Regions from separate parts of the Enteractinococcus fodinae genome, predicted to be linked through region 1. Evidence: riboswitches for the same ligand, from Rfam matches in the RefSeq annotation. Region 1 holds a riboswitch; each other region holds the start of a gene.
The links. Region 1 has a riboswitch for thiamine pyrophosphate ahead of J2S62_RS11395 (YkoF family thiamine/hydroxymethylpyrimidine-binding protein). Riboswitches for the same ligand answer to the same signal wherever they lie in the genome.

Region 1 (4,278 bases):
AGACCTTGAGTCGCCTGGTGTTCCCCATCCGGCGTCTTGGTGGTCACTTCGAAGAGACCGTCAAGGTGTCTACCAATATACGAGTGCAGATTCCCCGCCAGATAGGGCACGGTGTACACCCGGTCGGGATCATATTCTCCGCAGCCCCAGGCCTCGGGCATCAGCGTGACAATGAGCTCGCCATCCCGTGGTGACTCAAGCGAGGCCAAGTACCCCACAGGGTTGCTCGGACTGCAGATTTTGATAGTCTTCCAACGTTTCGAATGGGACGTCGCAATCCTCGGTATAGTTTCCGTTGCCTACGTTGTCGTGATAAACCGTGGTCAATGTGGTGAGCAGATGATCAAGAGCTTCGGCAGCGAACGGACCGTCAATCTCCACGTCTGTATACGGCATGTCCGTCTCAGCAAAAGTCGGCTCGGATTGCTCGGAATCTTGAGGTGCTGGAGTAGCTTCGGTGGCTTCCGGGCTCGAAGCGCTGCTAGCTTCTCCCGGATTGGCTGTGCAACCGGTAACGGTCAAGAGGGTCAGTGCTGCGACAGTCGTCGCGGTGCGAAGCATGGTTTGATCCTGTCTATGGTGCGATGTGACGGTGGCAGCGTACATGTTGTGAAGGCCGACTTCGCGAGGATTTCATGGCAGCGGGGAGCGCGTTCAGGGGTTTCCTAGACAGTTCTGACGGAATATAGACAAAAGTTCAAGCTCCCCAACAGGAACTATCTTTAGAGTAGGTACTACCTCTTCAAGGTGTGAGTGATGAGAGTATGCGGCCCCGGTATTCAGTTTCCGGGGCCGCATTCTTATTCATTACCGGCTAAGCGCGCTATTCTGCCGCGCAATGAGCTTCACAGAACGAACTGCCGCTCTTATTCTAGGGCTGCAACACCGGCGCTGCGGTGTCACGGGAGCGCTCAATGTCAGCCGCATAGAGTTCAGCCGCCTTACGGGCGCGAGCCGGATCTTCTTTGGCGACCTCGGCAGGTATTTCGCCGTTGAGGCGACCAGTGGGGCTTGTCAGCCAGGCCCACAGAGACCAGCTGTCCAAGCCGGCTTGAAATAGGGGCTGGACCAGTGCTGCGACATCTTCATTCAGGTTGCCGTTGGTATCGAGCTGCACTCTCGGAATGAGAATGCGACCATTATCCTCCACCGTGAAAAGGCATCCCCGCCCGCTGACCCGAGCAACCCACGCTCGAACCGCACTCGTCCGAGAACCACACAACTGTGCAAACGCCTTATAAGACACTGCCCCGTGGTCCGCGAGCAGACTTCGCCGCAGGTCTGCAGTCATCTCGACCTGCTGAACCCGTCGTGGATTGGGCGTAGTGTCGAGATGGTTTTCCTTGTCAAGACCATGGGCTCCCATATGCGCCTCCTGGTCAAAGAGTAGCAATAGGGCAGCAGCCTGTGTAGCCCTCATCACAGTCCAAATGCGAAGATGAATAAACTTCTTGACCCAACCCAGTACGATCTGGTCGGCTAGCTTTTAAACGGTAATGCCCCGGACGCTAGAAGAATAGGGAAAATCATGGACCTGCCGATTCAAGCACCGCCCGAGCCATCTCGCTGGAACCCTCGACCAGCTGGCAACCGACTTCTGATTACGGGGGCTGCCGGGACCGTGGCGAATTTGATTACCCGCCAGCTATCTGAGACCTATCAGTTGGTGGGTGTCGACATTGCTGGTATCGACAACGATGCTTTTACTGAAACCCATCAGGCCGGCCTGGACGACGAAGAACTAGTCGATCGCCTGGTGCGAGATGCTGACTATGTATTGCACCTGGCGACCGGGGCACCCGATGGCAAAGACGGTCTATACGCCACGGAGATGGATGCAACCAACCGGATCCTGGCCTCCGCGATCGCGCACGGCACGCGACGAGTCGTGCTGGCATCGAGCAATCACGCTTCCGGATGGCCCGAACGAGAATGGCTGGCAGGGGAAGGTGACGGTCACGTCAAACCGTGGGATCCACCGCGGCCGGACGGACTCTATGGTGCAGCGAAAGCTTATATGGAAGCACTCGGTCGGTATGCCAGCGACTCATCCGGCCTGCCAGTCAGTGCGTTGCGCATTGGGACGATGCGGGACAATATGACGCTGCAAGAGCTCATCGACTCCGACGAGATGCCGCATTTAGGTTTCGGCGAACTTCGAGCGCAACGGATCAAACGCACCTGGCTCACTGGAGACGACCTGGTCGATATTCTTCGCGAGGAGTTCAACGCTCCAGAGCCGTACCGGTTGCGCTTCGCCACCTCTTCGCCCGACCAAGAGCAGTGGGATCACACTGTTTACACCGGCTGAATCATTCGCCAGGAAAGACGGCACGCGGCGCTGGAGTCGTCGATATTGCGCTGAAAACTCAAAGCTTTTTGCAATACCGACCGTTCGGACTAAGGTGGTGTCGAACAGAGACCCCGGGGTGCACTGAAACTGGTGCTGAGAGTGCGGAGATGCCGCAGACCCGTTCACCTGATCCAGATAATGCTGGCGTAGGTAGAGGTTCCTAGCTCTTATGTTTATGAGAGCCCGGTGGTCGGAAGGGAGACCACCGTGAGTGGTCAGACACTATCACCAGATCAAATTGGTATTGGGATGCGCATTAGCGTCCATCCCCACGCAGATGATTTCGAACGCATCATTTTGGATGCCATCAAATACACCCACGACGTCCTAAAAGTCGACGAGCCAGACTCCGGTCTAGAAGTCTCCACGGGCGAAGTCTCAACCTACGTGGGCGTCAACTCGGGTGAGTCAGCACAGCAATTAGCTGCGTATGCCTCGACCCTGATCCGTGCTGCTGCCGAAGAATCCAATCGACAGCACCTGACCAGCCACATTCTGCTGTCGCGCGGCTGCCCAGGTGAAGCTACCTGTGAGCTCGTACCCGGTGAGATTCCGGCCGAGAAGCCCGTACACCTGGCAAAAAGCGAACTCGAAGTCGCCGCAGCATGGTCACTGTACCCCCTGGCAGACGGCAACGTGCCGCACATGACACCGATCTATGCAGCGATTGATCAGGCCAAAGCCAGCGGTGTGGAAGTCACCAGCGAGCACTTTGCCACCATCCTGCGCGGCGACCTCGCCGACGTGCTAAAAACCATCGTGGACGCGTGGGCCCAGATCGGCCAAGAAGTCCCACACGTCGTCTCGCACATCTCGATTTCGGTGGACTCGCCCTCGGCCCAGCGGAACGGTGAGTAAACATGAGCAACGCTGTATCCTCCCAAGGCAAACGCGAGTACCGCAACCCCTACGACAGCCCGTTTCGGTGGCAACTCAAAGACCTCGTACTCGTGGTGGTCCTGGGTGTTGTCTTCGGGTTCGTCTACTGGGCGCTGGTCCAAGCCTGGAACGCACTGGCTATCGCCATGGGCCCGGCAGGTGACCTCGCCCAACACTTCTTCCAAGGCGGCTGGCTCCTCGTTGCCCCGCTGGCGGTGGCCATCACCCGCAAAGCCGGCTCTGGGATCTTGGCCGAAATTCTGGCGGCGACCATGGAGTTCGTGTTCCTGGGCTCCCCGGTCGGACCAGTTCTGTTGCTGTCGGCCTTCCTCCAAGGTCTGGGCTCAGAACTACCGTTTGCCATTGGCCGGTATAGGCACTTCGGTATCACCCGCTTTGCGATCAGTGGGTTCCTGGGCGCATTCTTCGTGTTCTGGTCGTCTGCCATCCGCTTCGGTTGGTTCGGCCAGGAGATCTTCGGCCTGCGTCTAATCATCCACTGCTCCTCGGGGATTATCCTCGGTGGGTTGCTGGCATGGGTGCTAGTGAAAGCTATTAAGAAGACCGGAGTCGTCGACAACTACGCCATCGGAAGGCAACGATGACGCAAGGCCAACCACTCGTTGAGCTGCGTGGGTTCACCGCCGTGGACCCACGCAGCCAGCGGGTGCTGCTCGAGGACATCAACCTCACCGTGCACCCCGGCGAACAAGTGCTGTTGTTGGGTGCCTCGGGTGCAGGCAAGTCCACAATGCTGGATGCGATCCGCGGGGTCGTGCCGCATTCGGTACCGCTGGAGATCAGCGGGGAGTGCAATGTCGCCGGTGAACCAGTTATCACCAACACGGTGGCCCAACTCAGTGCCAAGGTCGGCAACGTGCCCCAGGACCCGCACGCTAGCCTCACGCTGCCGCTGGTCGAAGACGAAATCGCACTGACCTTAGAAAATCACGGTGTTGACCCGGCCGAGATCGGCGACCGAGTCCAACAACTCCTGGCCTCGGTGGATGCCAAACACCTGATCAATCAGCGCACCCAAACACTAT
Region 2 (4,278 bases), 2.0 Mb from region 1:
CGGCGCTGCGCCACAAGGGTGGGGCGGTTACGTCGATCACGTGGTGGCTTTCCACTCGCCGGGACGGGTCATCTTGCACAACCAACCCGACCCAACACACCCCGACCACGCGGTAACCGAAACCGTGCGCGAGATCCTCTCCGAAGCCCACGATGCTAACGGGCGGCCCCTGGAAATCATCGACATGCCAGCCCCGCAAACCCACTCGGATCTGCGCGGCCCGGTCAACTGGAGCTACCTGGATTTTCTGGTGCTCAACGACGTCATCCTGATGCCGCGGTTCATCGACCCCCACGACGACGAAGCACGCAAGCTGATGGCCACGCTGTATCCCGAACACCGCGTCATCCCCTTCACCGCCCAGGCGCTATTCGACCACGGTGCCTCCATGCGCGCCGTCACACTGCCTGAGCCGCGCGTCAGCTCACAACGATAACGCTCAGCCAGCGGGGACAAACCGCCCCGAATCGACGCGAGAACCGGGCCAACACGCTAACCTGAACTCGACGACAGGTAAAGGAGCGTAATTGGCCAAGCAGCAGATGACCAAAACCCAGCGAGCCCTGTTGGTGGTGGTGCTGGTCCCGGTCTTCATGTCGCTGCTGTCCATCTCCTCGATTAACGTCATCCTGCCCTCAGTGCAAGAATCCCTCGATGCGACCACCAGTGAAATCCAGTGGGTCTTGTCCGGTTACACTTTGGCCTTCGGGGTGCTGCTGGTCGCCGCCGGGCGCGCCGGTGACACCTTCGGCCGGGCCAGGCTCTTTGTCGCCGGCCTGGTCGTCTTCGGGCTGGGCGCGCTCCTGTCCGGGCTAGCGGTCAACGGGCTGATGCTGGTCCTGGCTCGGTTCGTCATGGGCTTCGGTTCAGGCCTACTCAACCCTCAAACCGTGGGCTTCATTCAACAATTTTTCGACGGGCCACGCCGCGCTCGCGCTTTCGCATCGTTTGGGACGGTCGTGGGAGTGTCCGTAGCCATAGGACCGGTCCTAGGTGGTGGGCTGATCGCCCTGGCCGGACCCGATTGGGGCTGGCGGTGGACCTTTCTGGTCAACGTCCCCATCGCTGCCGCCGCAATCTGGTTTGCCCGCCGACACTTCCCGGCCGAAGCCTGGCAACGCACCGGCCCCGCGGCCCACGGCGGCAAGCCCGACCTGGACCCGGTCGGGACCGTAGCCTTTACCCTGGGCACCCTGTTGGTCATGTGGACGTTTTTGGAAATCGATCAGGGCGGGATCTTCTGGGCCATGCTGCCGGCCGGAGTGGCAATCCTTACGTGGTGGGTCTGGTGGGAGCGCCGGTATAAACGCCGCGGCGGTGCGCCCATGGTCGACATGGCCCTGTTCCGTAATCGGCCCTATCGCAACGGGACCTTGCTCATCGGACTGTTCTTTACGGGTTCGACCTCCGTGTGGGTCACGGTGGCGATCTTTTTGCAAACCGGCCACGGGGTCTCAGCCTTGGGCGCCGCACTGATTGGCGTGCCTTCGGCCATCGCGACGTCGATTTCCTCGCAGATCGCCGGGCGCTACGTGCTCAACGCTGGACGCCCCATGGTCGCCTGGGGCATGACGGTGACCCTAACCGCCCTGGCATCGTCCATCTTCGTCGTGGTGGGCGTCCAGCTGTGGGACTGGTCAGTGTGGTGGCTCGTGCTCACACTGTCGCTGCTGGGCGTGGCCCAAGGCTTTATTGTGTCACCGAACCAAACCCTGTCGCTGATCGAGGTACCCGCCCATGTCTCGGGAGTCGCCGGGGGTGTGATGCAAACCGGTCAACGCGTCGGCACCTCGGTGGGCACCGCGCTGATCACCTCAACACTATTCGGAGTCGCCGCGGCGTGGTCGTGGAACTGGGCGTTTATTGCGGCCTTCGGGCTCATCATGTTCATGGTATCCATCGCCCTGGTGGTAGCCATCGTGGATGTGCGCGGCACCCGACAAGCGCAAGCCGCCGTCGCTCAGGGCCGCGAATCCGCCTAGCGCGTCACCGCCTGCGACATACTGCCCGGCACGGTACCCCATGCGATACATTAGAGGCATCGACAGGGGAGCAGCCACCAGCTGCTGAGAGTGCGCAAGCAGACCCTCGAACCTGATACCAGATCATACTGGCGGAGGAAGTCGTCATACTCTCCACGCACCGCGTGCCCTCCTATGCACACAGGAGGAACCAATGAAAAAAGTGTTACCACTGACGGTCGCCGCCGTGCTCGGACTGGCCGGTTGCTCGGTCGCAGACCAGGCCCCCGACGCGGACGACGATGCGCAAGCCTCGGTCACCATCATGACCCACGACTCGTTCAATGTGCCCGAAGAACTCGTCACGGCCTTCGAGGAAGATTCCGGGTACAGCGTGACCACGACCTCCCCCGGGGATGCCGGGGCGGTGTTGAACCAACTGATCCTGCAGCAGGACAACCCCACCGTCGACGGGGTGTACGGCATCGATAACTACTCGGCCGAAACTCTGCTGGCCGAAGACATGCTGACCACTCACGACGTCCAGTTGGGTTCAGCCGAAGAGTTCACGGTCGCCTCCGATACCGACGGCCACCTGGCACCCATCGACCACGGGCAAGTCTGTGTCAACATGGACAACGAGTGGTTCGACGACCAGGGCCTCACCCCGCCCGAAACACTCGACGATCTGACCGACCCGGACTACGAGGGCCTGTTCGTCACGACCGACCCGACCGCATCCTCACCGGGCCTGGCATTTCTGGTCGCCACGATAGCCGATCAGGACGACTGGCAGCGCTACTGGCAAGACCTGCTGGATAACGGCACCAAGGTCGCCGGCGGCTGGTCGGATGCCTACTACTCGGATTTCACGGCTGCTGGTGACGGCGAGTATCCACTGGTGCTCAGCTACTCGTCCTCCCCGTCGGCCGAAGAGGGCCGCACGTCCTCGATTCTGGGCACCTGCACCCAACAGGTCGAATACGCCGGTGTGTTGGCCGATGGCGCCAACCCCGACGGCGCCCGGGCGTTCATCGAGTTCCTGCTCAGCACCGAATTCCAAGAAACCCTGCCCGAAGAAATGTACATGTACCCCGTCGATGACTCGGTTGAACTGCCCGAGGAATGGGCCACCTACGCTGAACTCGCCGAGGACCCGATCACCGTTGACGAAGCCGAAGTCGCCGACAACCGTGATCAGTGGCTGACCGACTGGACCGAAGTATACGAAAACCATAGCTCGTGATGACCCGCCTGGGGTGGGGTGCCGCCGTCGCGCTAATCCTCACCTTCCTCACCATCTTCTTCGCCTGGCCCGTCGGAGCGATGCTGCTGCGCGGTATCACCGACGACGCCGGCGCGCTCGATCTGAGCAGATTTGGTGAGGTCTTGACCACCGGGCGCACCTGGGACATCGCCGGTCACACGCTGGTGATGGCCCTGGGCGGCACCATCGGCTCGGCGCTCTTCGGTATTCCCGCGGCCTATATTTTGTACCGCACCGATTTTCCGGGTCGCACCATCCTGCGATCCATCACCCTGGTCCCCTTCGTGTTACCCACCGTCGTGGTCGGAGTGGCCTTCCGCGCCCTACTGGGCCCCAACGGCCCGCTGGGGTTTTTAGGGCTGGACCAGACGACGTGGGCCGTCATCGCAGCCATGGTGTTTTTCAACATCAGCCTGATCGCCCGGCAGGTGGGTGGGTTATGGCAGATGTTGGACCCGCGCACCGTCGAAGCCGCCCGCAGTCTCGGCGCCTCCCGAGCTCGCGCGTTTTGCACCATCACCCTACCGGCACTGACACCCGCCATCGGCGCCTCGGCCGGGCTGGTTTTTCTGTATTGTTCCACCGCGTATTCGCTGGTGCGCACCCTGGGCACGCCCGGCGTGGGCACACTCGAAACCGAAGTCTTCCGCCAAACCCAAACCTTCCTGGACCTGCGCACCGCCGCGGTCTTCTCGGCGCTGCAGGTCGTGTTCGTCCTGGCATCGGTCTGGCTCACCCAGCGGCTGGCCCACCACACCACGACCGCCCTGCGCCTGCAACAGCCCCATCGCCAAAACATCACCCGAGCCGACTGGTTGCCGTTGTCCGTGACGATGTTTGCGGTCGTGGTCATCATCCTGTGGCCCATGTTCAGCCTGGTCGAGCGCTCGCTTGCCGACGGTGATGGCGGTTACGGGCTGCACAACTACCGGCTGCTGGTTACTTCCCCGGGGACCGGTTTTGCCGGCGGCGCGACGGCTGCCCAAGCGCTCGAGCACTCCCTGAAAATCGCCCTGGATGCCACCATGATCTGTTTGGTGGTTTCGATCC
Region 3 (4,278 bases), 350 kb from region 1:
TGTTTCCTCATGGTTTGGGCTAGACTAGCGTAGGTCATAAATTGACGGCTAGACAGCCACGCCTCCTTAGCTCAGCTGGCCAGAGCACCTGTCTTGTAAACAGGGGGTCATCGGTTCGAATCCGATAGGGGGCTCCAACACCCCGGAACTTTCGTAGTAGAGTTCCGGGGTTTTGTCGTCCCAGAGGTCGTCTGGGGCGCCGACCGACAGGCGTGCAACCGCAGCGGTGATGCAGTTTATTATCGACTAACACCATGTCGAACAGCTGGGCAGCATCGGATGTTAGTCAGACTGTGCACACCCTTGGGTAGCCTAGAGAAGCACAGCCGACATTGTTTGACGAGTGAGGAACCCAATGACAAGTTCAGAACAGCGCCCAGAAGTAGCAGCGCCCATTCAGTCGGTTGATCGTGCATTGCAAATTCTGGAGTTTCTCACCGAAGAAACTGAACTGACCAGCTCCGAGATCGCGCGCCGGTTGGGTGTGCATCGGTCTACTGCCTCGCGTCTGCTGGCCACGTTAGAACATCGGAATGTCGTCGAACAGCTTGCTGATCGAGGAGCGTACCGACTGGGCATCGGGTTGCTGCGCATGGCATACCCGGTCTCTACGCGTTTCGATTTAGCACGCGATAGTCAAACGATCTGTGATGCGCTTGCCGAAGCGACCCAGGAAACTACCAATGTCGCGATCCTCGATGAAGGCTATGCCGTAACGATCACTCAAAGCGCTGGCCAACGTATGGTTGGCGTAGCGGGGCAGTATGTCGGACAGCGCGTGCCATTGCATGCCACGTCGACAGGCAAGCTCTTGCTGGCTTACGCTCCCGAAGAGGTATGGGCACAGGTCAGTGCCCAACCTCTTGTGAAATTTACCGAAGCCACCCAACTCGAGGCCAAGCATCTCGCCGAAGAGTTGGGAGTTATTCGCCAACGCGGTTGGGCGTCAGCCGTCGGAGAGTGGGAAGAGGGCATCAATGCGCTCGCAGTACCGGTCTGGGATGCAACCGGGCAACTCGTCGCCGCGGTGTCGGTAACCGCACCAGACTTTAGAATGCCGGAAGCCCAGTTCGAACCATTCCTTGCGCAAGCGCGCCAGGCTGCGCGCGATCTGGAAAGTCGGTTGGGCTTTTCTCGGGTCGACCCCACAGCTTAATAAACCTCTTTACCTGTGATGCGAGTCACGATTAGACTGTGAGTACGTGCTGCATAGTGCGAGCGTTGTAGCACATTATGCAACATCGAGGGTTGATTTTCGGCAGGCCAGAGCCGATGCCCTCCGTGCCCCACAGGGAGGAACCCCATGAACGCGAACCAACCATCAGTCGATCAATCCAACCGTGTTGTACCGATTAATCTTCGACAGTCCGGGCCCACCCCGGTCGAGATGCTCATCGATACTCGAGTCCGAAAGTCACCTTACTGGCACCTCTCGATGGAAGCCGGTTGCTGGCGAGCGTCGATATACAACCGGATGTATCATCCGCGCGGTTACGTCCGCCCCGAAGATGGCGGGGCCATGGTCGAATACGATGCGCTCGTCAACCACGTGACGCTCTGGAACGTGGCGGTAGAACGACAAATCCAGGTCAAAGGCCCCGATGCCGAAGCCTACGTGAACTTCGTAATCACCCGGGATGCCACCAAGATCCCAGTCATGCGGGCACGCTATGTCATCTTGTGCAATGAGGCGGGCGGAATCCTAAACGATCCTGTCCTGTTGCGCGTTGCCGATGATGAGTTCTGGTTCTCCATTTCTGACTCCGATCTGGAATTTTGGTTACAAGGTGTCAACGTCGGGCGCAGATTCGATGTGGACATCAAAGAAATTGATGTTGCTCCTGTGCAGATCCAAGGCCCGAAGTCGGTGGACCTGATGGTGGATCTCTTCGGTGACGTGGTCGCCCAGTTGCCTCCATACGGCTTGATGACAGGTCAGGTAGCAGGCCATGATGTGGTGGTCTCCCAGACTGGCTTCTCGGGTGAAAAGGGGTATGAAATCTACCTCTATGACGCGTCCTTGCACGCCGAGGACATGTGGAACGCCATCCTAGCGGCGGGTGAAAAACATCAGCTGTCCGTCATAGCGCCGGCGCACCACCGGCGCATTGCCGCCGGGATCCTTTCGTGGGGTCAGGACATGGATCAGGAGACCTTACCTTTCCAAGTGAACTTGGCCTACCAAGTCCCGCGCCAAAAAACTGCCGACTACATCGGCAAAGCCGCACTTGAAGCAGTTCGGGAACAGCTTGAGGTCGGGCAGCAGCCGTATACGCATCAGTTGGTCGGGATGATTATGGGTGGCGCACCGATCAACGACTACGCGCCCGACTTCTGGCTGATTTCGACTACCTCAGACGGTGAAGCCAGCGGGTATGTCACGTCCCCGTGGTATTCACCAGAGATTGGTCAGAACATCGCCATGGGATACGTACCCGTAGAACACTCGGCAATCGGCACTGAACTGTGGGTACATTTACCTGAACAGTATGCCGATATGCCGGGTAGTCCCGTTGCAGCTGAAGTGGTTGAAATGCCCTTCCGCGAATCGGTCAATCCTAACCAGCGCGAAATCCTCCGCACCAAAGGCATGGATGCTGCGATCTAGGCGATTGCCGCTGCGTGTTGCCAGGACGCAACACGCAGCGGTGCCACCAGCAGGTGGTCTACGGTAGACACCGTACCCCGGGGAGCCGTTACGGCTGAGAGTGCGCACCGCGCAGACCCGAACAACCTGATCCGGATCATGCCGGCGGAGGAAGGGCCTATGACCACACCTGCACATGACACCCAGCTGAAAGCCAAGCCTTTTACCTCGGCCATCCCGTGCGCGGCGATGATCGATCTGCCAGCCTTCCAAGCCGCCGGCGCCTGGCGTGATCCCGGGAACCGAACCGACTGGTTGCGTGCCGGTTTTTGGACGGACATCGGTCAACAGCTCGAAGCTGACGGTTACGATATGGTGTTCATCGCCGATGCGCTCGCGATGGCTGGCGGCCACGATGGCACCACGGATGCGGTGATCTCCCGAGGCGCCAAAGGCGGCATCTATCTAGACCCGGTAACCGTCATGTCGACGGTTGCGAGTGTGACCTCACAGCTGCGGTTGGGATGCACGATCTCGACCTCCTTTGTCCCGCCATATGACATCGCACGACGTCTAGCAACCTTGCATCAGCTCTCAGGTGGGCGAGCCGCCTGGAACATCGTAACCTCGGCCTACGATGCTGAAGCCCAGAATATGCAGCAGCCGGGGTTGGCGCCCAAAGAACAGCGCTACCGCACGGCCCACAAGGTGACACAAGACGTCCTCGACATCTGGCGAACCTTCCCGGACAGCAGTTTGTCCATGGACACCACAACCGGGGAGTTCGCTGACTCCTCGAGTATCCGGCCCACTCCTGACGGGGTGGGTCCGTTGACGCTACCTGGAGACGTAGACGGATACCGACCGATGCTGTTGCAGGCCGGAGCGTCACCAACAGGCCTGGATTTCGCGGCGCGCTGGGCCGATGCAACCTTCATGGTGGCCGCTACTGCTCAGCAGGCCCAGCAGATCCGCGCTGACCTGCGTACCAGAGCTGAACAGGTCGGACGCAACCCTGACGCCATTACGACGTTGATGGCTGTGCAACCAGTTGTGGCTGCGACCCAGGCCGCAGCCGAAGAGAAATTGCAGACGATCAAAGATCGCATCGACCCGCACAGTGCGTGGCAAGACCTGGCGGCAGTCTTCCGCGCCGATCCAGGGGAGTGGAACCTCCACGACGACGCTGCTGAGTTTTTACGAGCACAGCGCGGAGCCACTGGCGCCGAAGGATTCGAAAACATCGTGGCACAGGTCGTAGCTGAAGGCGCCCGCACCATCGGTGAGCTCGCGATTGCCGGTGGGGTTGCCCAGTTTAAGCCGGTGCTGGTGGGCGATCCGGCAGGTGTGGCCCAGCAGATGCTCGACCTTGTGCGGCAGGGGGCCACCGATGGGTTTATGGTGACTAGCACCATGGCACCAGCATCATTTCAGGATTTCGCACCGGTCATCCAGCTCCTCCAAGATGCCGGCGATCAGACGAGGTGAAGCATGCAGCTCGACAATGAACCCATTGAAGTCGCACCGGGCGATTTTGTGTCGTATCCGTCTGATGGGGGCCGTCCTTATGACCTGCTTGAGGTCTATCACAACACCGATGGCACCCAGGATGCGGCGTTGATCTGCTGGGTGACGTTCGATAGTTACTTACCACGCAAGCTGCGGTGGCGTAAACGTCGCAAATTCATCGA

Region 2: it holds a riboswitch for thiamine pyrophosphate, as region 1 does, so the genes downstream of both, J2S62_RS02290 (thiamine ABC transporter substrate-binding protein) here and J2S62_RS11395 (YkoF family thiamine/hydroxymethylpyrimidine-binding protein) in region 1, are expected to answer to the same signal.
Region 3: it holds a riboswitch for thiamine pyrophosphate, as region 1 does, so the genes downstream of both, J2S62_RS09795 (NtaA/DmoA family FMN-dependent monooxygenase) here and J2S62_RS11395 (YkoF family thiamine/hydroxymethylpyrimidine-binding protein) in region 1, are expected to answer to the same signal.

Annotation. Positions count from the first base shown of each region.
Region 1 covers NZ_JAVDYJ010000001.1:2,451,380-2,455,657, reverse strand. The annotation lists gene J2S62_RS11410 (hypothetical protein) at 196-561, opposite strand; gene J2S62_RS11405 (hypothetical protein) at 872-1,423, opposite strand; gene J2S62_RS11400 (NAD-dependent epimerase/dehydratase family protein) at 1,529-2,311, shown strand; TPP riboswitch at 2,416-2,524, shown strand; gene J2S62_RS11395 (YkoF family thiamine/hydroxymethylpyrimidine-binding protein) at 2,561-3,211, shown strand; gene J2S62_RS11390 (ECF transporter S component) at 3,214-3,837, shown strand; gene J2S62_RS11385 (ABC transporter ATP-binding protein) at 3,834-4,278, shown strand, end outside.
Region 2 covers NZ_JAVDYJ010000001.1:499,834-504,111, reverse strand. The annotation lists gene J2S62_RS02300 (agmatine deiminase family protein) at 1-436, shown strand, start outside; gene J2S62_RS02295 (MFS transporter) at 528-1,982, shown strand; TPP riboswitch at 2,037-2,139, shown strand; gene J2S62_RS02290 (thiamine ABC transporter substrate-binding protein) at 2,176-3,207, shown strand; gene J2S62_RS02285 (ABC transporter permease) at 3,207-4,278, shown strand, end outside.
Region 3 covers NZ_JAVDYJ010000001.1:2,103,316-2,107,593, reverse strand. The annotation lists tRNA gene J2S62_RS09810 (tRNA-Thr) at 61-137, shown strand; gene J2S62_RS09805 (IclR family transcriptional regulator) at 356-1,156, shown strand; gene J2S62_RS09800 (glycine cleavage T C-terminal barrel domain-containing protein) at 1,304-2,608, shown strand; TPP riboswitch at 2,677-2,778, shown strand; gene J2S62_RS09795 (NtaA/DmoA family FMN-dependent monooxygenase) at 2,768-4,075, shown strand; gene J2S62_RS09790 (hypothetical protein) at 4,079-4,278, shown strand, end outside.